One region of the Pseudobacillus sp. FSL P4-0506 genome, then DNA from elsewhere that is predicted to be linked to it. Evidence: riboswitches for the same ligand, from Rfam matches in the RefSeq annotation. Region 1 holds a riboswitch; each other region holds the start of a gene.

Region 1 (7,577 bases):
TTTTCACGGCCTTTGTTGCAATAGCTTTATACAGGCTTCTCATTCCTGAATCAGCAGAAAAAAGAATTTCCCGCTGGCTGATTTTTCTATTTGTCTTAACATTCGCTGTGACCTTCAGTGCTTTTTGGGAAGTGATAGAGTTTATTGGATCCGTTATGGGGGCTTTGGAAAGTGATGATAATAAAGATACGATGACAGATACGCTATCAGGCATGGCAGGAGGATTTACCATAGCTATCTATGCAGCCTTTCGCAAAAAGGTAAGCGACCAAAACTGAGGGACAAAGACATAAATAAGTGAATAGATTAGGGAGCTACCTTAGAAGAATACTCATTAAGGTAGCTCCCTTTCTGTTGTGAAGGCATTTATTTATCTTTTCTTATTATTAAGATCTTCCGTATCTCTATTGTTTTCAAGGATATCTTCATCATTTTCATTCATATTGTTATCCCCAGGCATCAGATTATTTTCATTGTTTTGGTTATTATCACCATCGGGGAGTATGTCATTTCCGTTGTTCGTGTCATCTTCGCCGTTAGGGAGTATATCATTTTCGTTGTTCCTGTCGCCTTCACCATCAGGCAGGATATCATCGTCCCTATTCATGTCATTTTCGTTGTCAGGGCCTATATCATTAATCTCATTCCCATTGTTATTGTCATTTTGAGGTGTTTGTTGTGTATCATTGTCATCTTCTACTGGATCATTATCATTGTTACACCCCATTAGTACTACGGCTGATAATAAAAAGGCAGGTAATATATGTAACCACTTTTTAGGCACTTTTGTTTCCTCTCTTTCATTGTTATTTTTGTTGCTTTATCATTTTCTTCAGTTTATTAATTTTTATGCATAGCTTAATGCTGGGCAGCTTTGTTTTTATTTGTACAGTAAATCATGATCTGGGGTGAGGATGACTAGTCGTTTTTCATCACCGAAACGATGATAATGAAACAGTTAAAAAGAGGAGGATGGAAAGTTTCTCGATTAAACTTTTCTATAAAAATAAAAGCATTAGTCGTATAAAATTCTGATAACAAAGAATTAATTTTGTATCTACTATATCAATTATCTGGTAAAATTTAGTTGAGAAAACGTTGTGAAAGGAGGTCTACAGTGGAAGTCATTTTAACGAGTATATTTTCAGCTATCATTATATTTATTACTGTCTTTTACATGGTGAAGGTATTTATTATCGCTTATAAGAGGAAGGAAATATCAACTCGAAAATTCATTGCTTTTTCAGCTTCTTCCATTTTAATCGGTGTTATAATAGCTTCCGTATTACCCTTTGCTTATCAAAAAATACTTCATTATATCTACTAACTATCTCTTTTAAAAGGACCTTCCTAATCAAAGGTCTTTCATTTTTTAATCAATCAACGAAATTTAACATCGCCAATCAATAAAATAGAAGTGTACTTAGGAAACAAATGAAGGTGGCAAGGTAGATGGGGATGTCTAATTATTATAAAAGGCTGCGTGAAAAGGTAGGTAATGAATTGATATTCATGCCAAGTGTAGCAGCGATTGTTCGAAATGATTCAGGTGAAATTTTATTTCAAAACAAAAGAAATGGGGAAAAGTGGAGTCTTCCTGCTGGAGCCATTGAGCCTGGAGAGGTACCAGCGCAAGCTGTGATTCGAGAAGTATGGGAAGAAACCGGTCTAACCGTTGTACCCAAAAAACTATTAGGCGTATTTGGTGGAGAAGAATTTCGCTATAAGTACCCTAATGGTGATCAAGTGGAATATATTATATTCGTATTTGAATGTATGATTTATCAAGGGAGGCTTGGTCCAGTAGACGATGAAACTGTGGAATTGCGTTATTTTGATGCAAGTGACATGCCAGGACTTGCCTTACCTTACCCTAAATCATTATTTGTACAGGGAATGACAGCGGATTTATCTTTTCAATGGGATGACAATTGGCTAGAAAATATCCCGGGAAAATGATGAGGGTGTACTTCATAGATTAACCAAGAAAATGGTGAAAAAGTTTGCCCTTATTAAGCAGGCTTTTTATTTTCATTATATTGGAAGAGTCTTGTATAGAAATATGCCTATGTACAATAAAAAGGGAAGAGTAGAGGGGGCTCACTAAAAGGCGTAAGTACTAGAGAATTTGCTGTTGGAACAAGGCTGCGGCTTAGATGCAGAAATAGAAGTTTAGAAAAGTTTTTTATACGCCTGAGTTATGGTACTCAAAGCGATAAAAATAGACTGTCTATTGACAGTCCTTTTTATTTTGCTTGTGAATGGAGGCTGTTGATTTCTATTCCAGGCGCTTACGCGGTGAGCCTCCTCGCCGCGTAAGCGCCTGCGGGGTCTCACTTGTCTCGCTAATCCCGCAGGAGTCTTTGCGCCGCCTTCCATTCCAATCAACAGGGTTTGCAAAGTTAGAATAGCCGTACAACGATGCCTGCTTTAAGATAAACTCAGAGAAGTCTATCTTTCTCCTGAATGGCTTGAAAACTAACGAAGAATCAAAAGTGGTTTGGAACGATCTTATTTCGAACCACTTTTGCCGACAAACTGAGACCGTCTATCGACAGCCTGTTCTCGAGTTAAGATTTTTATTAACACCATTCTCTTGCAGATAATCAATGGGTGTTTTTGTCTACATATTTCCCGTAATCAGGTATAGCAATTTGGTCAAATTCTTTAACAAGCTTTTGCAAACTGTTTGTCAACAACTCGCCAGACATAGGTAATCCATGACCGGTAACAGCAACAGTTGGCTCTAATGCTTCTAACTTAATGACTGATTCCTTGGCTGTTTTCCAATCTGTTGTGAGGTACCTCGGAGGCCCGCTGATTTCCTGTTCTTGTGTTAAAACTTTATAAAGATATTCTTGCTTAACAGTAACGAACGCGTCCCCTGCGATTAATGCTCGGTCTTTTTCTCTAAATAAGGAAACATGTCCAGGTGCATGTCCGGGTGTGTGAATCCATTTAAAATCCGGCATATGAGGAACGGCTCCATCAGGAGGCAGTGGTTTTACATTATCTCCTAAATCAATCGGCTCATTCGGAAACATAGGAGACATTTTTGCCACCATACCGCCTTCAACCGTCGGGTCCGGTTCTGGATAACTTTTTTGGCCTGTGAGAAAAGGAATTTCCAACTCGTGTGCATAGACAGGAACTTCCCAATGCTTAACCAGGTCAATAACAGCCCCGACATGATCAAAATGGCCATGTGTCAAAATGATTGCCTGTGGCCGGCTGCTTGCCCCAAAGCGTTCTTCGATAACAGAAATAATTTCATTTGCCGACTCAGGCATTCCTGTATCAACTAATACGAAGTCCCTCATCCTAGGATTTCCAACTAAATGAATATTGACGATTTGGACAGTATGACAAAATAAGTCTGGCAGTACCTCAATACCCACTCCACTGCCTATAGAAGTTGTTGGAATATATTTGTAATCACTTCCGTAATTTATATCCTTATCCACTTTTCATCCTCCTTCATTCACCTAAATACCTGCGCAAAATCTATTGTTCCCCTTTATTTGTTCATTTAAGCAAAGTATTTGAAGCAAGAAAAATGAATAAGATCGATCAAATTATGTTAAATCCTATTACTCAAAAATCTTAAGGGGTGAAAGTGAAAGGCATGCAAGGAACAAGTTGCATTCAAACGAAAAAGCTTTCCGATGAAGTAAAGGATTGTCTGGCGGTTTGAGTAGTCTTAGGAGTACTGTCGCTACTTTTTTACAGCAGCAAAAAGGTCCCGCTTAATAGCCGGGCATATACATCTGTTCACTAAAGAATCTCCCTGAAAAGTGCCTGTTCAGAAGGCTGCTACATACTTGAATAGCCTTCTTACGTAATTGTAGACCTCACTATGCAGTGAGGTTTTTTCCTGTCCATTCAGAAAATGAAACATTATAATAAAAAGTGGAAAAAGCTTTATAGTGCACAGCTATGGAAGGGATAATTTTTTTATTTTAAGGCTTTTCCTAATTGAAAGTTATTTTTCTTAAGCAGGAATTAAGATATACTAAAAATAAATAAGTATGAGTAAAGGTGTGGTTTTTTGACGGACGAGTTATTGGTAAAAAAGCAACATAAGAAATTATCGCGTTTGAAAGTGATTCAGAGGGCTGTTTTTATTACAGTTGGCGCCTTGCTCATGGCTGTTGGATTAGAGATCTTTTTAGTTCCCAACCAGGTAATTGATGGTGGGGTGACAGGTATTTCCATTATGCTTTCCCACATTACAGGAGTAAAACTTGGTATCTTTCTTTTTATCTTAAATTTACCGTTTGTATACTTGGGATATAAGCAATTTGGGAAAACTTTTGCCATATCGACTGTATATGGGATTATTATGCTATCTGTCTTCGCCACATTTTTTCACCCGATTATGCCGTTTACTGAGGATATCCTTCTGGCCACAATTTTTGGAGGGATTTTTCTAGGTGTTGGGGTTGGGATGGTCATCCGAAATGGCGGGGCGCTAGATGGGACTGAAGTACTTTCAATTGTGATAAGCAAAAAAGTCCCTTTTTCTGTTGGTGAAATTGTCATGTTCATTAACTTATTTATACTTAGCTCTGCAGGGTTTGTCTACACGTGGGATCGTGCGATGTATTCTATCCTAGCTTATGTGGTAGCTGCTAAAGCGATCGATATTGTCGTTGCCGGGATGGAAGAATCAAAATCGGCATGGATTATTAGCGATGAAGCAAGAGAGATAGGCGATGCCATTAATAGCCGATTAGGAAGAGGCGTCACTTATTTACATGGAGAGGGCGCTTATACAGGTGATGACAAAAAGGTTATATTTTGCATCATTACCCGTTTGGAAGAATCTAAATTAACCACAATCGTGGAGGAGATCGATGCTTCGGCTTTCCTGGCCATTGCAGATATTTCGGAAGTGCGCGGTGGACGGTTTAAAAAGAGAAACATCCATTAAATTATTAATCTATTTGCGATCACAACTGTACATATTTTTCAGTTGGCAGACAAAGTCCACAAGGTAAAACATACTTTTTAAAAAGTATGTTTTTATTTATTTATGTGTAAAATTCAAATTCAAAACCATCCTATTTGGTTAAGATTAAGGAGCGAGCCTCGGGGAATATTAAACTAATACTAACTAAAAGAAAGGAGAAGTTTCATGTGGAAACATATTTTATCCAGTATTGGAATTGGCGGAGTAGCGATTGATACAGCTCTTCAAAAAGAGGCTTACCACAGAGGGGATAAAATTGAAGGAACAGTATTGATTAATGGCGGCCGGGCTGCGGAACCAATTGATGCACTCATTGTTTCTTTGCATCTGCAAATGGATGAAGTTCGCGAAGACAGTGATTTTGCATACCATGACAAAGATGTAAAAGAAATTCTTATCCCGATTCAACGTGAAATCCAGCCTAAAGAAAAGCTAACGATTCCTTTCTCGCTGGAAATTGACCTTGAACATCCACCTACCAGTGATACAAATAAAACCTTTTTAAAAACAACCGCTGTGATTCCGCAAGCCGTTGATCCTTCTGGTCAGGATGAATTAATCATTTTAAATTAAATAAGGACAGAAAAATAAATCAAGGCTTGCACAGGAGAATTTTCATTGTTATACTAATCCGGACACAACATTTAGTGGTAATGCTTTAATTAAATCAATATTTAGTAAAAAGGTGCTGTCACAGCTTAATAGGGAATTCGGTGAAATACCGAAGCTGTCCCCGCAACTGTAAGTGTGAACGACCGCAGATCAATCCACTGTCTAATAGATGGGAAGGAATGTGGAAGGAAGAAGCACAAGCCAGGAGACCTGCCTTTTTACTGCGTGTACTCTTCTTCGGGAGTTGGGAAGAAAGCGCGGAGAAAATAAAAATGTCTTTCGTTCAGACAAGCTCTTTTGATGATGCTTAGGAGCAGGTCTGTCCCATTTTTCATTAAACTTTTATTTCTTCGCTCTTATCCCATCTTTCATCTAGAAAGATGGTTTTTTTATGGACAAAAAAATCTCTTTCTAAACTACTTATCGTTTAGGAGGAACAAATATGATTCAAACAGTACAAAGTGTGGCAGAAGAGGCGTTCAGTGAAATTCAAAAAGAATTCCCCTCTATTGAACTGGCAAGCTACAAGAAAAAAGTAAGGGTAACTTTGGATACGAGAGAGGGATGGACAAATGAGCAGGTTCAGCAGCTGCTTTTACATTCAGCCGTGGAGCGGATCACAAGTGAAGAACCGGATTGGACATTTGTAGCTGCCCGTCTGTATTTACAACAATTATATAAGCAAGCAGCTATAACACGTGGGGAAAACACCAATAGGTATGGCAGCTTCTTGAACCTTATTCACCTTCTGCTGAAAGAAGGAATATACAATCCGCAGTTAACGACAGCTTATACGGAAGCGGAGATTAATGAGTTAAGCACCATCATTGATCCTGATAAAGATCACTTATTTACATACATCGGAATTGTTACATTGAGCGAAAGATATTTAGCTCATACGCTCGACAAGCAGCCAGCAGAGCTTCCGCAGGAAAGATGGCTCATTATTGCGATGACGTTAATGATGAACGAACCTCAATCGGTACGTCTCCAATACGTAAAAGAAGCATATTGGGCTCTTTCTAATTTATATATGACAACAGCTACGCCAACACTTGCCAATGCCGGGAAATCATACGGCCAGCTGTCAAGCTGCTTTATCGATACGGTGGACGACAGCCTGCAAGGGATCTTTGATGCCAATACGGACGCTGCCAATTTGAGCAAAAATGGAGGGGGCCTGGGCATTTACTTAGGGAAAATTCGCAGCCAGGGCAGTGACATTAAAGGATTCAAAAATGTCAGCTCCGGCGTGATTCCATGGATGAAACAGCTCAATAATACGGCCGTTTCTGTCGATCAGCTCGGACAGCGTCAGGGGGCGATCGCTGTTTATCTCGATGTCTGGCATAAAGACATTTTTTCCTTTTTAGAAACCCGTTTGAATAACGGAGATGAACGCCGCCGAACACATGATTTGTTTACCGGTATAACGATACCGGATTTGTTTATGGAAGCTGTTGATAACAGGGAAGAATGGCATTTATTTGACCCGCATGAGGTAAGGAAGGTAATGGGCTACTCGCTTGAAGACTCATTTGATGAAAAAAGAGGAGCAGGTACATTTAGAAACCGGTATAAAGAGTGTGCGGCTCATCCAGCGCTCAGCAAAAAAACCGTGCCGGCTATTGAGATTATGAAAGCTATTATGATTTCCCAGCTTGAAACAGGCACCCCTTATATGTTTTACAGGGATACCGTCAACCGGGCGAATCCGAATAAGCATGCCGGCATGATTTATGCGAGCAATCTCTGTACGGAAATCTGCCAAAATATGAGTCCGACTGTTGTGATCGAAGAAAAGACGGAAGACGGAAAAATCATGATTACGAAGGACCCAGGCGATTATGTTGTATGTAATTTGTCATCTGTTTCTTTGGCCCGCGCTGTTATGGATGAAGTGCTTGAGCGCTTAATTCCGATTCAGGTAAGAATGCTTGATAACGTGATTGAAATGAACAGTATCCCAGTGCTACAGGCACAGCTGACGAAC
Region 2 (7,577 bases), 1.7 Mb from region 1:
GTCATCATTCCCACAGTTTCGTTAATATCAAAGTGATAGCGCTTTAGAAACTCTTTCATGTCTTCCTTATAAGAGTCATGCCAATAGTTTTTATCTACGTGGCGGTTCACAAAACTGCGATGCCATCCCCAGCCAGCACCGATTACTCCTGCCGATAGTGTTTTTAACGGAATCGGAGCTTCAAGTGTAATATATTCATCAGTTCTCTTGATGCATGCTTGGTCCACTCGCACTTCCACTTCTTCCTCAGCTGTTTTTTCAGGAAGAATACTCATCTGCGGCTTCGGCACTTCTGGATGGGGACGCTGATGAATAGCCGTTTTATATACTTGTTGAACCGGCTCCTCTTTCAACACTTCGCTCGGAATACCAAGACCGTGCCTCTTTCCCTCTTCCATAAGCAGCAATCTGTCACAGTAAAGAGAGGCGAGATTTAAATCGTGAAAAATGGAGATAACAGTTAATCCTGTTTCATTCGCCATTTTCTTTAATAAATCAAGCAGTTCTTTTTGAAAAGATAAATCCAAATGGTTTGTTGGTTCATCCAACAGCAAAATTTCCGGTTCCTGGGCAAGGGCCTGAGCGAGAAAGACGCGTTGACGCTCGCCGCCAGACAATTCCTCGATGGAAGCTTCCGCAAATTGCTTTGTGCCCGTTTGCTCCATCGCCTTGATAACAGCCCGCTCATCTTCTTCTCTCCATACTGGAAAGATGCCGCTTTGATGTGCATAGCGCCCGAGAGAAACTGTTTCTTTTACAGTGTACGAAAAGGCTTGCGGGGTCATTTGTGGAAGAACAGCAAGCCGTTTAGCCAGTTCTTTTGGTGTATAATCTGTCATTTTTTTGCCTTCTATTTCTATGGAACCACTGCTTATAGGGACAATGCCGCTTATCATTTTTAACAGCGTTGTCTTGCCGCTTCCATTGGGACCTAAGATGCCAAAAAGCTCTCCTTTTTGGACGGAAAAAGACAATTTACGGACGATAAGCTTGCCGTCATAGCCGCCGCTAAGCTGTTCTATCTCGATCATGCTGTTCCCCTTCCTTTCCTGTGCTTGCGAAGCAGAATGATAGCGAATACCGGTGCACCAATAATAGAAGTAATAACACCAATCGGTAATTCAGTCGGAGAAATAATTGTGCGGGCTACCAAATCAGCCAGAATTAAAAAGCCAGCGCCTGCAAGCATGGACAGCGGCAGTAAATGGCGGTGATCCGGCCCCCAAATTAAGCGGATAAAATGAGGGATGACCAATCCGACGAAACCAATAGTTCCTGAAACAGCTACAGCTGCTCCTGTTAATACCGAGCCGGCAACTAGCACGATCATTTTTTTTCGACGGACATTCACACCTAAATGCTGGGCTTTCTCTTCGCCGAACGACATCGCATTTAATTCAGCCGAGTGGATAATTAACAGTAAAGTGCCCACCAAAAAAAAGGGCAAAATAAGTTGAATATAATCCCAGCCTCTCATTGATACACTCCCAAGCAGCCATCCGATAATTTGCCGCAATTCCTCACCGGTCAAAGCAATCATTAGTGAAATCAACGCACCTAAAAAAGAGCTAAAAATAATCCCTGTTAGAATGATAGTTTCTACTTTAAGTGACCGTTCAATCGCCTGGGCGAACAAAACAACGATGAAAATGGTTATAATCGAAGTCACAATACTAACAACGGGCAGGGTAAATCCGGAAAGCCAAGGGAGCTGCATATTAAAAAACAGCACCATAACAGCGCCTGCGGAAGCACCCGAAGATACACCGAGTGTATAAGGGTCTGCCAGAGGATTACGCAGCAGCCCTTGAAAAGCAGCACCCGCTACCGCTAGAGAGGCTCCTATAAGACCGGCCAACAATACTCTCGGAAATCTGATCTTCCACACGATGTTATCAAAAGAGGAATCGACTCCCTCAAGCGGCGTTCCAAAAAAATGATGGGATAATAAGAAAGCGATATCCCGAAACGGAACTTGGATCGTTCCGATCGAGATACCTGCAAATACAGCCGTAATAAAAAAAGCCAAAACTAACAAGTAAGCCGAGCTTTTATTTCTTAAAAACATCTGGATAGATCGCTTCGGCAAGTTCTTCTACTCCTTCAACAAGACGCGGGCCTGTTCGGTTGACGAGGTCAGCATTCACATCATGGACATCCTTGTTTTTAACGGCAGTCATGTTTTCCCATCCTTTGCGGCTGAGTACCTCTTCAATCGGTTTTTTTGTGTAGTAGCCATGCGTAGTAATGATTACGTCAGGATTCTTCTTGATAATCGCTTCCTCTGTCATTTGCACCCAGCCCTTCTGATCGGCAGCGGCATTTTTCGCATGAATCAGATCAAGCATTTCCTGCATAAATGTATTTTTTCCTGGTGTGAAAATGTCTGGAGCCGGTGATACTTCAATAAATACACTTTTTTCTTCTTCTTTTTTAATAGTTTTCGCTTTTTCCTCGATTTTTGATAGACCGTCTTTCATTTCTTCTACTACGTCTTCTGCTTTTTCAGTTGTTCCTGTCGCCTTGCCGATCATTTCAATTGAGTCGTATACTTGATCAAAATTTTGGGCATCATTAACGACAAGTACATCGATTCCCGCTTCTTCCAGTTGCTTCAATCCCTCTTTTGAGTTGTGGGCACTGGAACCATGTGCCAATACGAGATCCGTATCAAGCCCAATGATTTTTTCAATGTTATACTCCATGCCGCCAACTTTTTCTTTGGCGTTCACCTCTTTCGGGTAATTGTCGTTGTCTGATACCCCGACAATTTCATCACCTAAATCGAGTTTATAAGCAATTTCGGTATTGCTCGGAATAAGAGAAACAATTCGTTTCGGTTTTTCTTCAATAACGACATCTTTTCCTTCCGCATCCTTTATCGTTACCGGAAAGGCTGCTTGTTGACTCTCTTTTGGCTGATCTGCTTTTTCTTCTTTTCCAGTTTCTGCTTTATCCGTTCCGCAGCCGGCAAGCAGGCCAGCAGCCAGTACGAAGGATAATGTGTACTGAGATAATTTGTTCATGACTTTCTCTCCCTTTGCTTCTTAAAAATATCCACAAAAAAACACCTCTACGCGATGGAGAGATGCAGTGAAAAAGGGCCAAACAGGTACATTGAACCAGGAAGCCGCTTTTACACCACCCTATCCGCGTAGGTTATTGGTGCTCTAAACCAGGCAGGTTTTCTGGCTTGTGAAATAAATAAATTTCACTTACAGTGGCGGGACCGCGCTGGATTTCCACCAGCTTGCCCTTTTAAAAAGCTTTTTGTTCAGCTTTACCTGATTAAATATATGTAGTTTTCCGCTTAGCCTCATTATACACAAAAAAAACTTTACTTTCATAAATTTTTAAAACGGTTCGCAGCTTTTCTAAAAATTCGTTTCTATTCTCTGCAGAAAATAAATTTTCTTATCATATAAGACCTTTATGTTTTAGACAGGACAAAAGTGGAATAGGATAAATAAAAAGAAAGGAGCGGCTAAAATGAATCTTGCAACTTTAATCGGGTTAGTTGTCCTACTGCTTTGCATTGCGCTTATTTTAGTTTACTTTCTTCGCCAGGCATTTGACTCCTCTGATACAAGCCGGATAGACGCTCTTCCTGAAGACGACGCGTACTTAAACGATCGCGACTCAACACATGACCGTAACTTATAGCCAAATAAAATGACAACATGACATACGAGCAAACATCTGTTTAAAAACAAGATCGTTTGCCAGCAGAACTATATAAAAAACATCCATCCCGATGAACGGGAGGATGTTTTTTATTATTTAGTATGAACCTTCACATTCAGCGTTTCCACAATGGCTTGCTTTATAATTTGAAGCATTTTAGTCAGCTCCTCGTAGCTGGAAGCTAGCGGCGGCATAAAAACGATCGTGTCACCAAGCGGTCTCGTCAGCATCCCCAATTCACGCATTCGCAATGTTGCCCGATAAGCCATTCTCTCTTCAAACGGAAAAGGTTCTTTGGTCTTTTTATCTTTCACTAGTTCAATTCCGCACATTAAACCAAGCTGTCGAATCTCACCGACGTGTGGCAGTTCATTTATTTCAGCCATCAACCTCTCAACATATTCTGCTTTTTTAGCAGCTTGCTCAACAAGCCCTTCTTTTTCGAAAATATCAAGATTGGCCAAAGCTGCTGCACAGCCGAGCTGGTTGCCCGTATAAGAATGTCCATGGAAAAAAGTTTTCATTTCGGTATATTCCCCGTAAAATGCCTGGTATACTTCTTCTGTTGTTAATGTAGCTGCAATCGGTAAATATCCACCGGTAATTCCTTTTGCCATTGTCATGATATCTGGCAAAACACCTTCATGTTCCACAGCGAACATTTTTCCCGTGCGCCCAAATCCAGTCGCCACCTCATCCACAATAAAAAGCACATTAAACTTTCGACAAAGCTGTTCAAGCTCCTTTAAGTACCCGACTGGCATGATGTGCATACCACCCGCCCCCTGTACCATCGACTCAACAATTAGTCCGGAGATCTGTTCATGATTCTTTTCAAATAAGTCATGTATTTCTGAGAGTGAATCTTCTTTAGCCGTTTGTTCATTGCCGGAAGGATGCCATTTTGCTGACGGGAAGGGGAGGGCGAATGAATGGAACATTAATGCGCTGTACACGCGGTGATAAATGTCGATTGAGCCCACGCTGATCGCACCGACTGTATCGCCGTGATAACCGTTTGTCAATGTGACAAACTTTGTTTTTTCAGTCCTGCCTTTATTTTGCCAATATTGGTACGCCATCTTTATGGCTATTTCCACTGACTCTGCTCCGCTGTCCGAATAAAATACGCGTGTTAAGTTTTCCGGAGAAATCTGGATAAGTTTCTCAGCCAACTGAATGGATGGCACATTTGCCGCCCCAAGTAAGGTTGAATGGGCAATTCGTCCAAGCTGCTCTTTCACCGCCTCATCAATTTCTGGACGTCGGTGACCGTGTACATTTAGCCATAAGGAAGAATAGCCATCGAAATATTCATTGCCGTGGATGTCTCTTAGCCGGATACCTTCGCCGCTCTCTATAATAAGGGGAGCTTCTTCGTAATCCTTCATTTGTGTAAAAGGAAGCCACATATGCTTTTGACTAATTTCATATAAACGTTTTGTATTCACTGTTAATCCCCTCCATCAGTCTATCAAACTTCCAATCCCTCACAATTTCAGAACGATAACGGCTCTCCCTAAGAGAATAATCAATATCTTTTATAAATGGAATATGTCCAATGATAGGCAGTCCCGACAGTTCATGAATGACCCGGAAGTTATCCCGCTCTATGCTTTTCTCTCCGGGCACTGTACTCGAAAATACGACTCCGGTTATTGGCAACCCTCTCTTTTGGATAGCTTCTATCGTCAGTATCGTATGATTAATCGTTCCAAGTCCTGCCCTGGCGGCAATCACTACCGGTAATCCCGTTTCCTCCATCACATCAACCATACACCTGCCTTTCCTATTCAGTGGCACGTATAATCCGCCTGCCCCTTCAACAAGCAAAAGTGTCGATTTGGACGCACGTCTTCTAATTTCCTCTATAATTACTTGTTCATCAATAATTGCTGCTTCTTCCTCAGCTGCCAAATGAGGAGAGCTTGCTTTTTTTAATAAATATGTATATAACCTTTCTCCTCTCGTTTCTGGAAGCAGATGATACATTTCAGCATCTGGTGCTTTCCACTCACCATCTTTCCATTCAGCTCCACTCTGTATCGGCTTATATGGCCTGGCTGGCACTTTCCTTTCGATTAATCCATGAGCAAGTAATAATGTCGCAATGGTCTTGCCTGCATCTGTATCCGTTCCTGCAATAAAGATTCCGGGCATAGCATGTACTCCTCCCTTCGACTTAAGTAAACCTTATTTACAAAAATGTTAACATATGAAAAAATGATAAACAATTATATTTTTAAAGGAGGAAAAATTAATGAAGGCCTATGAGGTTGTAATTTGTGCTCTTTTTGCGGCGCTTATGGCCATCGGTGCGAACGCCTCATCTTTTTTAATAATTGGTGGCGTACCTGTTACCCTGCAATTAATGTTTGCCATTATAGCCGGAGGATTGCTCGGCAGCCGACTTGGCTCTTTATCGATGGCCGTCTATCTGTTTATCGGGCTTGCGGGTGCACCGGTATTCGCTCAGTTTAAAGGAGGTCCTGCAAGCATTTTCAGCCCGACGTTCGGATTTATTCTCTCTTTTATTGTAGTAGCTTACATCGCTGGAAAGCTGCTCATAGACCCACATAAAAAAACAAGTTACCTGTATACCGGTGTAGCTTCTATTCTTTTCAATTACTTAATTGGCACCAACTATATGTACGCTGCGTTCAGGTGGTGGACCGAAGCTCCAGAAGGCTTCAGCTATTCAATGGCCTGGTCATGGATGGCTGTCTATCTTCCATTGGACATCGGGGTGACGGTTCTCTCTCTTTCTGTCCTTCCTAAAATCCGTTCAGCATTAGGCCATCAAAGCGCTCCGGTCGTAAAGGAATAAAGTGCATTTTCCCTCGTTATTATTCATAAAGTTTCTTTTTTTGTGTATAGTTTATGTATTGTCACAATTTAGGAGAGAGAATAATGAAGATAAGGGAATGGGATCATAGCTTAAAAGTTCGTTTGATCGGGGAAAGCATCATGAATATTACCTTTTGGATGTTTTTCCCTTTCCTCGCTATTTACTTTGCGGATGAGTTTGGAAAAGGGAAAGCTGGGCTCCTCCTGATCCTTTCGCAATTATTTTCTGTGATTGCTAATCTGACTGGCGGCTATTGTGCAGACCGGTTCGGCAGAAAGCGAATGATGGTATTATCTTCTTTTGGCCAAGGACTTTCCTTTCTGCTTTTTGCTTTTGCCAATTCGCCGTGGTATGACTCGGCATTTATTGGCTTTTTTGCTTTTTCGATTGCGAGTATATTCGGTTCTCTTTATTGGCCGGCAAGCCAGGCTATGGTAGCCGATGTAGTGGAGGAAAAAGATCGAAGCGATGTATTCGCTGTTTTCTACACTTCTATTAATATCGCTGTTGTCATTGGTCCAATTCTTGGCGGAATTTTCTTTTTCACTTATAGATTTGAATTGATGATCTTTGCGGCATTGACTTGTTTCCTGCTTGCTTTTGTGCTGTTTAAATGGACAGATGAAACAAATCCACGCTCTTCACAATCCATAGAGACAGAAAATAGAAAGTGGTATGATGTGCTTGTTGATCAAGTAAAAGATTACCATGTGATCGTGAGAGACAAAATTTTTATGCTGTTTATTATTGCTGGGGTTTTAAGCGCACAGACCTTCATGCAGCTTGATCTGCTCATCCCTGTCTATACAAAAGAAAAGATCGATGTCCAAACGATCTTTTCTTTTGGCGATTGGACTTTATCTATTAACGGCGAAAGAGCGTTTGGGGTTCTTGTCTCAGAAAATGGACTGCTCGTTGCTCTTTTCACTGTCGGCATTTCTAAATGGGTGTCCCGTTTTTATGCAAAAAATGTATTTGCTGTTTCTTCTATTCTATATGCAGTTTCTATGTGGGTATTTGGATTAACTGATTGGTTTTGGGGATT
Region 3 (7,577 bases), 1.0 Mb from region 1:
ATGTTGAAAAAATTTTTTATAAGGGTGACGGCCCATTGCTACGATTTCTTCAACGGTAAAATCAAATGGCACAGCAGCCTCTTGACTTACGACAGCCAGTTGTTTTGCTGCTTGCTTTGCCGGCATTTCATGCAGCCCTTTGCCATTAAGCCATACCTTTCCGCTATCTGGTGTTAAAATCCGAGAAGCGTTCTTCAATAAAGTGGATTTCCCACTTCCATTAGGACCAATAACGCCAATGAACTGTTTATCAGCCGCTTGTAGTGAAATATCGTCAATGATAAACTTGCCGTTTGCTGAATAACTAACATTCTCAACGAGTAGTTTCATCGGCCGCCTCCCCCAAACGAATAGGAGCTGTGCCGCAAGAGCCAAATAAAAAATGGCCCTCCACAAAAAGCGGTAACTACACCAATCGGCAGCTCCTCTGGCGCAAGCAGCAAGCGGGCTGCTGTATCTGACCAAATCACAACGAGCATGCCAAGCAGTGCACTAACTGGAATCACACGCTTATGGTCGGAACCGAGCAATAGCCGGGCTAGATGAGGCACCATTAATCCTACAAAGCCAATAGAACCACTCACTGCCACTACTGCACCGGTAATTAAAGAAGCAACAACAATAAGGATCTTTCGAAAAACATCTGTATTTACTCCAAGTGTTCCTGCCGCTTCTTCCCCCATTAACAAAGCATTCAACGATGAAGAGGCAGATAATAAAAAGAGGACACTGCCAGCAATTATTAGCGTCGGAATCGCTAAGTGTTCCCACTTGGCTCCAGCAAGGCTACCCATCATCCAAAACATGACTTCTCGAATCCCCGATTCTTTCGGTGCTAATGTCACAATAAAATTGGTTACAGCGGACAGCGTCATCGAAACAGCTACACCGGCCAGCAATAGGCGTGTCGTGAGAATCTTTCCGCCTTCCTGGGCGATTATGTACACGGCTCCCATTGCTATCATGGCACCGGTAAAAGCGCCAGTAGTTAAGGCATATTGTCCAAAGACAGGCAGAGCGCCAAATAAAATAACGAGCGTTGCTACTACTGAAGCACCTGAAGATACGCCTAAGATATAAGGATCGGCAAGTGAATTTCGTACCAATGCCTGAATGACAACTCCTGCTACTGCAAGACCCGCTCCTGTTACAGTTCCGAGCAATACACGCGGCACCCGAATGTTCCAAATTATGTGTTCCTGAGCCTTATTCCAGTCTGCCTCTATGTAATTGCCCACCCAAGGTGCATGTGAAAGGATGATCTTCCATGCTGTAACAGCTGGCATATTAACCGGCCCTAGAGTAATAGACCATGTAATAGAAAATAAAAGGAAGACAGCAAGTCCCATGAGTAAATACAAATAACCCTGCTTGTTCGCGCGGAAAACAGCTGAGAAAACAAAGGATGATCCTCTTTTCTTTCTTATCCATCCTGCAAACGCTAGCTTCAATGTTCCATCTCCTCTCTTTTTTATCAGCACAGAAAGAAAGCCCTGTTCTTATCGCTAAGAACAAGGCTTGGGTGTGTGAAAACAGCACAAAAAAGCAACAGAGACTGCTTTGTCTTCGGCCACCTTTCCTTTCCGCGAAGGCATCATAGGGGATCAAACCTGGGTAGGTCTCCTGGCTTACGGATCTGCGCGCTTTTTTCGTCTTCCCTGATTTCTCAAGTGACATCAATGAAAAAAAAACTTTCCGATTACAGTGGCGGGACCGCTCGGGATTTGCACCCGATTCCCTGTTACCCTTTGCTGTCTGTTGCAAAGGCACCCGGTTCTCTTATATAAAGTTTTTCATTGCTTACCAGTGTAATATAGTTTCCATGAATAGGCAATGCCTTTTCAATGCCCTCTCGCTTTTCTCATGCGTCCCTCTACTTCATCCCAACAAACAATGTTCCACCAATTATCAATATACTCCGCACGCTTATTTTTATATTTCAAGTAGTAAGCATGTTCCCAAACATCAAGTACAAGTAAAGGAACTACATCCCATTGGCTTAAGTTTTGATGTTTTTCAGCTTGCAATATTTCTAATCGCTGAGCTTGCGGCGACCATACGAGAATGGCCCATCCCCCTCCCTCTACTTTCTCGGCGGCTTTGGAGAAGTGTCTCTTAAACCCATCGAAGCTGCCAAACGACCGGGAAATCTCTCGGTTTAATTCACTTGAAGGCTTTCCCCCTCCGTTTGGGCACATGATTCTCCAAAAGATCGAATGTAAATAATGCCCGGCACCATTGAAAGCAAGCTCTCTCTCCCAATGCTTGACGAGCTCAAAGTCATTATTTTTTCGTGCCTTTTGCAGCTCCAGCTCTGCTTTATTCAAACCTTCTACATAGCTTTGATGATGCCGGTCATGATGAAGCCTCATTGTTTCTTCATCAATATAAGGCTCTAAAGCATTGTACGCATAGGGGAGAGGGGGAAGTTTGTGGCGGCCAATAGGAACCTGTTCAGCTCTTTCTCGCTCTTCCTCCTTCTCTTTTTCGTTTTCTTCAGCAAACAGCCCTTCATGAAGCTGGCGCCACTCCTGATCTAATCCCAAAATCTCACTTTGGATTAAATGAATCTCTTCTTCTTTCATATTCGATAAACGATTATCCATCTTCTCTACCTGGTTTTTCCACTTTTCCACCTGATTAAGGTCAATTAATTCATGCTGCAAAGCACATAAAGCCTCACACCATTTTTTAGCTTCCTTTAAATAACTGCGGTATATCTCCATCTGCCCTCCTCCTTTCAGCTCGTAATTTCAACATATGCATTGTTTTTATATGCGTTCTTCTTTCATACTCTTCCCTCTGCCTAACAAAGCAAATGAAGAGGACCGTTATCAAAAAAGAAAGAGGGGCTATGCAATCCCTTGGCAAAACAAAAAGCTGCCCACCAGTTGGTGTTCACTTAACTGGTGGATAGCTTTCTTATTAGCTTGATATCTTCATTTCATTCTTAAATGGTTGCTTAAATCTAAGCCAGGCGAAAATAACACCGATAATTAAGATCAAACCGAGGTAGCCAACAATTGGATACAAGGTGCCTACTAATTTAACGAATCCGACGAAGCTTGCCAGAAAAGCGGCCAATGTAGAAATAACTACTGCCGGAGTAAAAGACTTACGATGGGCCGGTACGATTCGCGCAGCAAAAGCATATATCATTCCGACAGACGTATTATAAATCATCGCTAACAATACAAATGACATAAAATAACCTGTGATTGGCGAAATATCATTGGCAATGTGAACAATCGGCATAGCGGCCTGCTGACTGGCTCCGAAATCTAAAAGCATTGTCAAATTAATTAATAAGATCAATAAGCCAAGGCCAATGCCTCCAAAAATACCTCCAAGCCCAGCCGTTCTCTCATTCTTTTCAGCTCCTCCCATCAATGTCAAAATAGCTGCTCCAGCCGCAATGTTGTACGATACATATAAGATGGCTCCTATCAGCCAATGAGAGGCTGCCGTATTTTCTGTTTGGCTGATTTGAAAAATATCCGAAACATTCCCTTCATAACGGAAAACAGAGTAAATAAAAACGATAAAAATCATGATAAATAGGAAGGGAGTCATCAAACTAATCGCCGAAATAACTTTTTGAAAATTGAAACATAGAGTGACAGCAGTTAATACCGTCATTATAAGACTTCCATACAAAGGAGCGATACCAAATTGCTGTTCGAAAATCGATCCGCTGCCGGCAATCATTACTGCCGCAACGCCAAATAAGAAAAAGGTGATAAGGGCATCAACAAACATCCCTATCCATTTCCCGCAAATTAAATAAATAACATTTTTATGAGAATCGGTTTTAAGACGAGAGCCGATTTGCAGCAATTGCATGCCTAAAAAAGCAAATAGAAGAGTAGCCATACATGTTCCTGCTATGCTAATCCATCCAAAGCTCGTAAAAAATTGCAATATTTCCTGTCCGGAAGCAAATCCTGCCCCTACAATGACTCCGATGTATGCGCCTGCAATTTGAAAAGCTTTTTTCATTCTTCTCCCTCTTTCGTTTGAATATTCTGAATTCACTAGGTGTGGACAAGAAAACCTGTTGATGCCAGGTTTTCTTAAATGTCATACTCGCCAAATTACAGTGAATAGGCTTTTTCTTTCAATGTAAATTGCTTCACCGCTTCGAGATCAATATCATAGCCGATTCCTGGCTTGTTCGGAACTTGAATAACCCCATCGTGCACTGTTACTTCTGGTGTGACAATATCCTTCTCCCAATAACGGGAAGAAGCAGCCGTATCACCCGGGAGTGTAAAATTACTTAAGGTAGTTAATGCCACATTATGCGCTCGTCCTACACCCGCTTCAATCATTCCTCCGCACCAAACAGGAATATTGTTCTCCTTGCATAAATCATGAATCCGTTTAGATTCCGTCAATCCACCGACACGGCCAATTTTAATATTGATAATTTTACAGCTGCCGAGCTGCAAAGCTTTTCTGGCATCTTCATAGGAATGAATGCTTTCATCCAGACAAATCGGTGTTTTTAATTCTTTTTGAATAACCGCATGGTCAATGATATCATCCGATGCAAGCGGCTGTTCAATCATTGTTAAATTGAATTCGTCTAGCTTCTTCAATTCTGGCAGGTCCTCGAGACGATAAGCTGAATTGGCATCAGCCATAAGTTGGATATCTGGGAAAGAGCGACGGATCTCTCTGATGACATCAACATCCCAGCCCGGCTTAATTTTCACTTTGATTCGTTTATAGCCCTCTTCAACATGCTCTTTAATAATAGCTAAAAGATCATTCACCGTATCTTGAATACCGATGCTAATCCCCACATCAATCGTTGTATTGTCTCCTCCTAGGGCCTCATAAAGCGGGATTCCTTCCCGTTTAGCGTGCAAATCCCACACCGCTCCTTCAATGGCCGATTTCGCCATGTTATTTTTTCTGATCGGCTCAAATATCTCTGAAATTTCATCGGGATGAGAAATTTCTTTGCCTTTTAATAAAGGAATCAAGAAATCTTCTATCATATGCCAGTTTGTTTTTAGCGTTTCTTCATTATAAGAAGGAGAGACAAAAGCAACAGATTCTCCCCAGCCGGATACTCCCTCTTCATCTTTTACCTCTACGAGAATAAATTCTTTGTTTTCGATGGTTCCGAAGCTAGTAGTAAAAGGAAATTTCATTTCCATCTGTAAATGACGTAAAATAATTTCTGTTAATTTCATTTTTCCTCTTCCTTTCCTGCAAATTGAATATTCTTTATGAATAGATAATAGTTCACCAGTTCTTGCGGACGTTGAATGAGTTTTACAGCTGTATATCCGTTAGCGAATAGTTGTAGAAAAACTTTCCGTGTATTCATTCTCCAATCCAAAGCTAAATCAAATGATTGGCTTTTAATCTCTTGAAATTTTCGAGGAATCGGGACGAGCAATGCCTCTTCTCTTTCTAAATAATCAGGATGATGGAGGGACATTTTCGGCCATCCTTCTGTTGTTCTTTCATATTCTGCGAAAACTTTTGCCTTTTCTTCTGTAAAAGTAAAGGAGGTGTTCACGTAATCACTTTGAATCCACCAATCCACCTTCAATCGATCCGTTGGAAGACCGGCATTTAATCCATCCTCCATTTTACCGTAACAATTCACTTCATATGTGGAACAAACAGCTTTAAGCTTCGTTAAATTTAAATAAGCGTTTACGCTTTCGAGCGGATCGAACGTCCATGTTACCTGCTCATATCCAAGACGAGAAGCCTCTTGTTTTTGGGCGTTTTTCAACGCTTCACCAATTCCTTGCTTTTGATAATCAGGATGGATGCCAAGCATATGCGAACATAAGTAAGAAGAGCCATTTGAAAAACCAGCAAAGCTGTAACTAAAGCCAATTAATCGTTCTTCTTGAAAAGCACCTACTAACAAACCGCCATTTTTATGGGCGGTGAGCGTTTGATGGATCGGAATCGGCTCCATATTCCACGTGTCTCTTTCCAGCTGCTGCATTTTTTCAAAGTCTGTTCGATCATTAAATAACCGAATATGGTAATCTTGCACGTTTCTTCACCCTTTCATCCGTTCAAACGTTTGTATAATTGTTTCAGCCAATATCTCAATTCCTGGATAAAGAGCGTCTATCTGAAAAGTCATTTCAGGATGATGCAGACCCGGGCTTAAATCACAGCCTAATCCGAGCATCGCTGCCTTTACTTCCGGCCGCTTCACTGTGTAAAAATGAAAATCCTCTCCTCCAGTTGTCACGATAGGCGGGACGACATTTTTTTCCCCCAGCACTCTGCTGATCGCATTCTCCATTATATTAGAGGCTTCTTCTGAAACGATAGCCGCTGCCGTTTCGGCTTTTGTTTCTAAATGAATAGACGCTCCGTGAACAACTTCTATTCCTTTGCATGCCTGAACAATTTTCTCTGTCAGTGCTGCCATCACTTCGTTAGTCTGTGCGCGAACATCAATTGAAAAGGTCGCTTTTCCTGGAATAATATTACTCGATTCACCGCCACTTTGAAATTTCGTCATTTTCACTGAATAAGGAATAGACGGATCCATATGGATTTGCTGCATGGCTTGAATGAGCGAGGAACCGATCTCAATGGCATTCTTTCCGAGATGTGGCCTGGCACCATGAGCATCTTCTCCAATAATTTCCCCAGCAATAAACTTGGCTGCTCCATGCCGAATTCCCGGAGAAGCCTGTCCAAAGGATAACTCTTGAATGGGCCGCAGATGAACACCGTAAAGAAAATCCAAGCCATCAATAAGTCCCTTCTCTATCATTTTTAAGGCTCCGGTTCCTTTTTCCTCAGCTGGTTGAAAGATAACGACTAATCGTCCAGGAAAGTAATAATTTATTTTTTTCAGTAATAATAAGGCACCAACAGCCATTGTCATGTGGGCATCATGGCCACACGAATGATTGGCTTGAAATCGGCCGTTGACTTCCTGCCAGAGAGCATCAATATCACAGCGTAGTCCAACTGCCGGTTTCCCTTGGCCCATTTCTACAATGAGACCTGGACAGTCATCAAACGTTCTTACCGTGAACCCTTCATTTGTTAAATAATTGGTTAAAAAAGCGGTTGTGTTGACTTCCTGCCAGCTAATTTCCGGATGAGAATGCAAATAATCATATAATTGCCGTATAGCTGGTTTTAGTTGTTCAAGCTGCTTTTTCATAAAAAACTTCCTTTCTACCGATACAAAACAATGAATATTCAGTTTTTTCTATTTTAAGTAATTAATGATCGATCAATAATAAAATAGATGATCGGCATTTACCTGTTCATATTTTCGCTGTCGCTCCTTTACTTCCTCTGGGTATTGAACATACAAGCTTGCCATTATGGCATTAAGCAAGGAAAACAGCGGAGGAAAAACATCCAGAGTCGATCGCTCCTGGCTTCCTATAGCAAAAGTTAGGTCGCTGAATTCAGTGATCGGTGCTAGTCCAGAATCGGTCAAGCTTATAACAAACGCTCCCCGTTCCTTTGCCTTCTCTGCTATTTGAACCGTCTCCTTCACATATCTATGAAAAGTGATGGCAATAAAAACCGAATGTTCATTCATACTTTGTAGGACAGTTACA
Region 4 (7,577 bases), 110 kb from region 1:
AAGAATTGTTATATGCCGCTGCTGATAAAGTCATTGCTGAAAAGGAAATCAAGCCGCAGGGGCCACAGTCTGTCCGTTTTATTGATTTTCGCAATGAAGCGATGGTGTTCAAGATAGAAGTCCCTGTCCAAAGCATCGTCATTAAGCAAAAAATAGAAAGCAGGCTTCGTCATGCGATTGCTTCTCTATTCCAGAAAAATGATATCCGGCTTGCTTCGCAGCCGATCGAAGTGAAGCCGTCATAATTGCCAGAAAGGTGCAAATGTATGTGTTTAATTAACTTTTGTTTTCAGGCGTATGCCCCCTATAAATTAGTTATTGCTGCCAACCGGGATGAGTTTTTCAATCGTCCGACTCAAAAAGCCCATTATTGGGAGGAAACGCCCAGTGTTCTAGCTGGGCGTGATCTTGAGAAGATGGGAACATGGCTCGGAATCACAAAAACAGGCCGGTTTGCGGCGCTAACGAATTTTCGTGATCCTTCTGAAAAAACCGAAGGAAAACGGTCGCGTGGGGAAATCGTTCAAGCTTTCTTAACAGGCACAGAGCCGCCGGAAGTATTTATGGATGAGCTGCGGGAGCAAAAAGATAGTTATCCCGGCTTTAACTTACTGGCTGGAACAGCAGATGAGCTTTGGCATTATAACAACAGAAAAGATTTGAAAGAAGCTGTTGCTCCCGGCGTTCACAGCTTAAGCAACGCCACGCTGAACACGCCCTGGCCGAAATCAAGAAAAGGAAAAGCTTATCTAGAAGAGTGTTTGCATCATTCGCCAGCTTTATCTGTTGATTGTTTGTTTTCCTTTTTGCAGGATGAAGAATTGGCTCCGGATGAAGAACTGCCTCGTACAGGCGTCTCTCTCGATTGGGAAAGAAAGCTTTCGCCTCTTTTTATTAGAAGTGAAGACTATGGGACCCGCTCATCAACGGTTGTCACAATTGACCAGACGAACCATGTTACTTTCACCGAACGGAGCTATCTTCAGGGAAATCTTGTTGGTGAAGAAGCGTTTCAGCTTAAAATTGAATCTATGTAAAAGGAGCTGTCTTACAGTTAGTCATCAGTGACCAACTTGTCAGACAGCTCTTTTTGGCAATTAGGCCGTATGGTTATAAGCCGATTGCGGCAGCAGGCGGGCTGAAGCTAAGCGTTTACGTGCCTGAATACCGATCCAGGCAGCAAGAAAGGCTTTAATGATGCCCCCAATAATAAATGGGATAAATCCACTAGCAAAGGCTTCCACCCAGCCAAGTTCAGCGAAAATCTTTAACAAGACCGTACCGAAAGCGAGGTTAATCACCATGCCGATAATGTTGGCTAGAAAAGCTTGCAGCACAGTCGGTTTAGTTTTTTCAATATACCAGCCGATAAAGAAGGCCGATAAAACAAAGCTGATAATATATCCGCCCGTTGGACCGAAGATAATGCCCATTCCTCCGGACATACCTGAGAACACAGGAAGGCCGGCTGCCCCGATCAGCATGTATAAAAGAGCTGCCAGTGCTCCGTATCTGGAACCGAGAATGGTGGCTGCCAAACCGACCGCCAGCGTTTGTCCTGTAATAGGAACGAGTGGCAAAGGAATGGTAATTTGAGCAAAAATACCGATGATAGCAGCGAAAAGGGCGGCTGTTAGCATCATTCTTAATCTTTCGTGCTGAGCAGACATAAGAATCCCTCCAAATAAAATTAAACAAGCAATAAATGTTAACCTTATTTTAAATAAAGGCGACTCATTGTGTCAACGGCGTTTTTTGTTTATTTTTGAATAAAATTCATTATATGAAAAATTCAAATAAAGTCTTATTAAACAAAAGGCAATAGGAGCATTGAGGCATATGATCCCCTGCTAGTCACTAAACGACTGTAAGAATGACAGCTAGGGCATTAAAAATCGCATGAATGATCATTCCGGGGATAATTGATTTAGTCTTTTCATAAGTCCAGGAAAAGACGAGGCCGGATATGAAAGTAATCGGCAGAACATTGTATGTTGGAATATGGACGAGCATGAAGATAAAAGAACTGCCTATCATTCCAATAACCAGTCCATATTTGCTTCTTAACCAGCGGTAAAGAAAGCCGCGGTAAAGAATTTCTTCATACACAGGCGAAATGACAGCTGCTGAGATAAAACCAATCGTAAAATTAATAAAATTAAGATGAGATTGCAGGCTGTCAGTTTTTTTATTTTCATAGCCAAGCCCAAATAAATCTCCTACTATAATTAAAAAAATGCTGGCGATAATTAATACCATTGCCTAGCCGCCGATCGCCCCCCAATAAGTTTTTGGGAAACTGGATAAGCCGACTTCCTTCCAGGTAAGTCGCTGTGGTTTTAAAGGAAGGCAATAAACGGCCAATGTAAAGACAATAGACATGATAAAACCAGCGAGGATTCCGGCGTATAAATCATTTTGAAATGTGCTTTCCAAGTAATCGTTTAATAGATATTCAATAAAGAAGGGCACGATCACGAACACGAGTAAAAGAAGCTGGAGAGGTTCCTTCCGCTTCCATGGTGAATATTTAAAAAATAAAGGTTTCTCATTCATTCTTATTCCTCCCGTTACATTGTGATATAGTAAGTGTAAAAGGTGACGCCGCGTCACGTGGAAGCACTTTTTTAGGGGTGAGTGAAGTGAGATATTACTCTACAGGGGAAGTGTCAAAAAAATTAAATCTTTCTGTCCGGACGCTGCGATATTATGATCAAATCGATTTAGTGACTCCTTCATTTAAAAATGACCATGGAAAAAGGTTTTACAATGATGCAGATGTTCTGAAAATAGAGAAGGTGACAATTTTAAAAAGTCTCCAACTGCCGCTTAAAGATATAAAGAAAGTGTTATCCCAATTAACGATTGAGCAGTTGTTGAGCATACATAAGCAGTCATTGAGGCAAAACATAGCGGAGCTTGAACAAGCGGTGCTTCATACGAATACGCTGTTGAATATCTTAAAGGTGGAAGGGGATTTACAGTGGGAGCACTTAATTCCTTTAGTCAGAAAAGAAAGAAGCGATGAAAAAGAGAAAGGAAATTGGAATAAGTTCTTTGATGAGGAAGAGCAAAACACCCTGCAGGAGCAGCTTCCGAAACTGGAACAGGATGATAAGCTGATCAATAAGTGGATGAACTTATTGAAAAGGATTGACCTTTGTGTAGCTAAAAATATTGGCCCAGAATCAGAGGAGGGAAAGTTGATTGCTTCTGACGTTCTCTTACTGACAGATGAAATGTTTGCCGGAAATCGGGAGCTGGAAGAAAAGTTTTGGCGTGTACGGAAATCAGCAGATAAATCAGAGCTTCTAAATTTATATCCTATTAAAAAAGAGGTGATCTGTTTTTTGGAGGACGCTATTTACTTATTTGAACAAGCACGTGAATGAGGTGGTTATATAGTGAAAAAAGGAGTTGGAAGATCCACCGGTACATTTGGCGAGCTTGCCCAGGGAGAAAAGAATGGTCAGCCATTCCTATTTACGCTGCCTGTTCCCTTAACAAGCAAAGTATGGTTTGTTCCCACTCACTCTCCTGGTGTACGCAGTGACCATCCTTATAAGAGAAAAGCGATCTACGCTGCAGAGCTTGCATTGAAGAGAGCTGGGATGAGTGTAGGAGGAACATTATACTTTTCGTCACAAATTCCTGTCAGCAAAGGGATGGCAAGCAGCTCTGCGGATATAACTGCTGCCGTGCGCGCTGTCGCTATGAGTGTGGGGATAGACTTTACGGACTCAGCTATTGCAGAAATCGCTGCTGCTGTTGAACCGACAGATGGAGTTATGTATCAGGGCATCAATGCCGTGAACCAGAAAACAGGCGAACTGCTCTATTCTTATCCAAATTTCCCTGAGTTGTTTCTTATCGGTTATGACAGTGGGGGACGATTGAATACACAACAGTACTATAGGATGAAAGGTGAATATTCTGCTGCTGCAAAGCTGCAAATGGCTCAATTATTTGATGAAATGCACGACAGTCTCTTGTCCGGCAGTGTACCTGCCATTTTGTCTGCCGTCACGAAAAGCGCGAAGTTAAATGAGGAGCTGCTGCCTAAGCCTTTTTTCTCGTTGTTCGCTGAGCTGGCTAAAAGATTTGAATTGGGAGTCATTGTAGGTCACAGCGGGACCGTGATAGGCTTGCTGTGTCATAGATATGATCCTTCTTTTTTAGAAAAAATGTCTGCCGTCAAGCAGATCATTAAGCAGAAAACAGGCTGGAAGCCTTTCATTTCCGTGCCTGTACCTGCTTTATCTTCTTCTTCATAGTTCAACAAAAGAAACGTTATGTAAAATTTCCCTTGTCAAATGAATGAAGAACCTGCTAATCTAATAAAAGAGTTTGAAATTTAGAAAAATCAGGATGACATACATAAAAATTGAATAATAAGAAGAGAGTGCCCGGGAGAGTCATTTCTGGGATAATAGGGAAATCGGTGAAAGTCCGATGCAGCCCCCGCTACTGTAAACGGTGATGAAATTGTCAACAGCCACTGGCGTAATGCCGGGAAGGGACAAGAGTAAGTGGACCCGTAAGCCAGGAGACCTGCTTTCTTCTTCGAACCATCATTCTTCGGAGGGAAGAACAGGATGACTGTATGGAACGGTGTCGGTGCATTCGGCATGATTACTCGTTCCTTGAGTAGCTTATATACGTAGCTCTTAGTCCTTAACTTCTTCTGAAGTTAAGGACTTTTTTATTTTCCAAAAAGGAGTGGGGAATGTGGCGACATGGGATTTAACAGAAATGAACCATCATGTATTCATTTGCAATGGTTCGAGCTGTATGCGAAAAGGCGGAGAAGAGGTCACGCAGACAGTCAGAGAAGAAATAAAAAAACGGGAGCTTGATGTTCGGGTGCATACGACAAGAACAAGATGTAACGGCCGCTGTAAAGATGCTTGTGTCGTCATCGTTTACCCGGAAGGCACATGGTACCACGAGGTGGATGAACAGCTCGCAGAGAAAATTGTGGCTTCCCATCTCCAAGAAGGCCAGCCGGTTGAAGAAGCTGTCACGTACACTTATTACGAAAAAGGCATGATTCTTCAAAATGACCGTGTAACCGGTGTGGCCAAAGATAAAGAAAAGCAAACAGCCAAGTAAGCAGAGGAGGGCGAATAGAGTGAAGGGAAAATTATTGGTTGTCGGATTTGGACCGGGCAGCGCAGAGCACATTACAGAACGGGCCAAGGAAGCGCTAAAGGAAAGCGACTGTATTATCGGTTATAAAACATACGTCGATTTGATCGCAGACTTTATTGAGGGAAAAGAAATCATCAGCACCGGGATGTCAGAGGAAGTGAGCCGTGCACAGGCCGCTGTTAAATTAGCGGAAGAAGGAAAAACGGTGGCGGTCATTTCAAGCGGAGATGCCGGTGTCTATGGCATGGCAGGTCTTGTCTATGAAGTACTCGTTGAACAAGGTTGGAAAGAAGCGGACGGCGTGGGAGTAGAGATTGTACCGGGAATTTCGGCGATCAATTCCTGTGCTTCTCTTCTTGGGGCACCGGTTATGCACGATGCTTGCACAATCAGCTTAAGTGACCATCTAACGCCGTGGGATTTGATTGCCAAGCGGATAGAAGCAGCAGGGGCAGCTGATTTTGTCATCGCTTTATACAATCCAAAGAGCGGAAGAAGAACGAGACAAATTGCGGAAGCGCAGCGCATTTTATTAAAGCACCGTTCACCGGATACGCCAGTCGGCCTCGTCAAGAGCGCTTACCGGGAAAGAGAACAAGTGGTGATCACAGACTTGAAGAATATGCTGGATCATGATATCGGCATGCTGACGACCGTAATCATTGGCAATTCAACCACATTCCTTTACGACAACAAAATGATTACACCGAGGGGCTATCAGCGCAAATATACATTAACATCAGAAAAGCAGCCGCTAAAGCCGCACGAACGGTTGAAGCCGAAAAATGAGCCGTGGGCTCTTCATGGAGGGCAAGAGGAGAAAACAGACCTGTACAAGCTTGGAATGAAAGCGCTCCGCCTTTTAGATGGAAAAGACAAACAAGAGACAAGTCAGCCGCTGTTCAAGAGAAAAGTAGAATCCATTTTTGAAGTAGCTGTCAGCCCGGGAGTGGCGAATAAGGTGTTCTCGGCTGAGCAAATGCTCGTTCTTTCAAAAGCAGCCGGAGAAAAAGGGGCTATCGAATATACGCCTCATCACCAAGTAATTTTACGGGTGCCGACAGAAGATCCTCATCAAGTAACAGCTTCCTTAAAAGATGCCGGATTTTTGCTTTCACCTATTGGGGATGTTGCAACGGTGAAAGCCTGTGACTTCTGTGACGGAGAAAAGAAAGATGCAATTCCGTACGCTGAACTGCTTCATGAGAAATTTGACGGCTTAGAAATGCCGAAAGAACTAAAAATTGGATTGAATGGCTGCGGAATGGCCTGCTATGGAGCGGTGAAAGAGGATATCGGCATTGTATTTCGCAAAGGCAAATTTGATTTGTTTCTAGGGGCAAAGACAGTTGGACGTACGGCTCATGCTGGCCAGCCTGTTGCTGAAGGAGTCGAACCAGAGGCGCTCGTTCCGCTGCTGGAGGAGATTATTGCTGAATACAAAGAAAAAGGCCATCCAAATGAGCGATTCTTTAAATATTTTAAGCGTGTAAAAAGAATTCAAAACTTTGACTATCGCGACATGGAACCAAAAATAAATCTTGAACCTGCACCATGTGGGGATTAAAGGAGCGGAAAAGTATGAAGGCAATTTTATTTGTCGGCCATGGAAGCCGGGACCCAGAAGGAAATGAACAAATCAGACAATTTATCGATCAGCTTGTCCCGGAGCTCGCAAAGAATGTAATCTATGAAACTTGTTTTTTAGAGTTTGAACGGTCGAACATTGCTAAAGGGATCGATACATGTATTGCAAAAGGAGCAACATCTGTTGCGCTTGTCCCGCTCATGCTGCTGCCAGCGGGCCATTCTAAAATCCATATTCCTCATGAGATCGACGAAGCGAAGGAGAAATACCCTGCCGTCCAATTTACTTACGGCAAACCGATTGGCATTCATTATGAAGCGGTGGATATTTGCAAAAACCGCGTGTTGGAAACGGGTGAATACAAAGAAGGATCAGACGAGCAGACGGCTGTTATCCTGCTTGGACGAGGTGGCAGCGATGCTGATGCGAACAGTGATTTGTTCAAAATTACCCGACTTTTATGGGAAAAGCTGCCTGTTCCCATCATCGAGACGGCCTTTATTGGCGTCACTTCACCAAGCTTGGAGGAAACAGTAGAGAAAACGATCCGTCTTGGCGCCGAAAAAGTGATCATTCTTCCCTACTTTCTGTTTACCGGTGTGTTAATCAAGCGCTTGGAGAGCATGACGGAACAATTTCGCCTCGCCTATCCAGGAGTTTCTTTCTCTCTGGCAGAATACTTTGGCTTTCATCCGAAGTTAAAAACTGTCATTAAAGACCGGGTGGAAGAAGTGCTGAAAGGCGAAGTGTATATGAATTGTGACACATGTCAATACCGTTTTGAGGCGATGGAGCACATTGATCATCACCATCACCATCACCATGATCATGATGATCA

The links. Region 1 has a riboswitch for cobalamin ahead of MKZ02_RS13455 (ribonucleoside-diphosphate reductase subunit alpha). Riboswitches for the same ligand answer to the same signal wherever they lie in the genome.
Region 2: it holds a riboswitch for cobalamin, as region 1 does, so the genes downstream of both, MKZ02_RS21750 (ABC transporter substrate-binding protein) here and MKZ02_RS13455 (ribonucleoside-diphosphate reductase subunit alpha) in region 1, are expected to answer to the same signal.
Region 3: it holds a riboswitch for cobalamin, as region 1 does, so the genes downstream of both, MKZ02_RS18115 (FecCD family ABC transporter permease) here and MKZ02_RS13455 (ribonucleoside-diphosphate reductase subunit alpha) in region 1, are expected to answer to the same signal.
Region 4: it holds a riboswitch for cobalamin, as region 1 does, so the genes downstream of both, MKZ02_RS12905 ((2Fe-2S) ferredoxin domain-containing protein) here and MKZ02_RS13455 (ribonucleoside-diphosphate reductase subunit alpha) in region 1, are expected to answer to the same signal.

What each region holds. Positions count from the first base shown of each region.
Region 1 covers NZ_JBBOOI010000001.1:2,658,112-2,665,688, forward strand. Annotated here, with positions in the region: gene MKZ02_RS13420 (membrane-spanning protein) at 1-278, shown strand, start outside; gene MKZ02_RS13425 (hypothetical protein) at 371-784, opposite strand; gene MKZ02_RS13430 (hypothetical protein) at 1,118-1,327, shown strand; gene MKZ02_RS13435 (NUDIX hydrolase) at 1,453-1,959, shown strand; gene MKZ02_RS13440 (MBL fold metallo-hydrolase) at 2,607-3,464, opposite strand; gene MKZ02_RS13445 (YitT family protein) at 4,049-4,933, shown strand; gene MKZ02_RS13450 (sporulation protein) at 5,138-5,545, shown strand; cobalamin riboswitch at 5,639-5,816, shown strand; gene MKZ02_RS13455 (ribonucleoside-diphosphate reductase subunit alpha) at 6,027-7,577, shown strand, end outside.
Region 2 covers NZ_JBBOOI010000001.1:4,319,767-4,327,343, forward strand. Annotated here, with positions in the region: gene MKZ02_RS21740 (adenosylcobinamide amidohydrolase) at 1-1,031, opposite strand, end outside; gene MKZ02_RS21745 (FecCD family ABC transporter permease) at 1,028-2,089, opposite strand; gene MKZ02_RS21750 (ABC transporter substrate-binding protein) at 2,052-3,026, opposite strand; cobalamin riboswitch at 3,162-3,303, opposite strand; gene MKZ02_RS21755 (hypothetical protein) at 3,490-3,663, shown strand; gene bioA (adenosylmethionine--8-amino-7-oxononanoate transaminase) at 3,777-5,096, opposite strand; gene bioD (dethiobiotin synthase) at 5,113-5,844, opposite strand; gene MKZ02_RS21770 (biotin transporter BioY) at 5,945-6,511, shown strand; gene MKZ02_RS21775 (MDR family MFS transporter) at 6,595-7,577, shown strand, end outside.
Region 3 covers NZ_JBBOOI010000001.1:3,667,300-3,674,876, forward strand. Annotated here, with positions in the region: gene MKZ02_RS18110 (ABC transporter ATP-binding protein) at 1-330, opposite strand, end outside; gene MKZ02_RS18115 (FecCD family ABC transporter permease) at 327-1,349, opposite strand; cobalamin riboswitch at 1,597-1,789, opposite strand; gene MKZ02_RS18120 (superoxide dismutase) at 1,842-2,726, opposite strand; gene MKZ02_RS18125 (YkvI family membrane protein) at 2,926-3,999, opposite strand; gene menC (o-succinylbenzoate synthase) at 4,095-5,204, opposite strand; gene MKZ02_RS18135 (GNAT family N-acetyltransferase) at 5,201-6,031, opposite strand; gene MKZ02_RS18140 (M20 peptidase aminoacylase family protein) at 6,038-7,168, opposite strand; gene MKZ02_RS18145 (MurR/RpiR family transcriptional regulator) at 7,241-7,577, opposite strand, start outside.
Region 4 covers NZ_JBBOOI010000001.1:2,551,110-2,558,686, forward strand. Annotated here, with positions in the region: gene MKZ02_RS12870 (mechanosensitive ion channel family protein) at 1-245, shown strand, start outside; gene MKZ02_RS12875 (NRDE family protein) at 267-1,037, shown strand; gene MKZ02_RS12880 (biotin transporter BioY) at 1,098-1,670, opposite strand; gene MKZ02_RS12885 (CPBP family intramembrane glutamic endopeptidase) at 1,858-2,259, opposite strand; gene MKZ02_RS12890 (hypothetical protein) at 2,263-2,556, opposite strand; gene MKZ02_RS12895 (MerR family transcriptional regulator) at 2,643-3,392, shown strand; gene MKZ02_RS12900 (GHMP family kinase ATP-binding protein) at 3,405-4,274, shown strand; cobalamin riboswitch at 4,384-4,573, shown strand; gene MKZ02_RS12905 ((2Fe-2S) ferredoxin domain-containing protein) at 4,729-5,112, shown strand; gene cobJ (precorrin-3B C(17)-methyltransferase) at 5,132-6,718, shown strand; gene MKZ02_RS12915 (sirohydrochlorin chelatase) at 6,733-7,577, shown strand, end outside.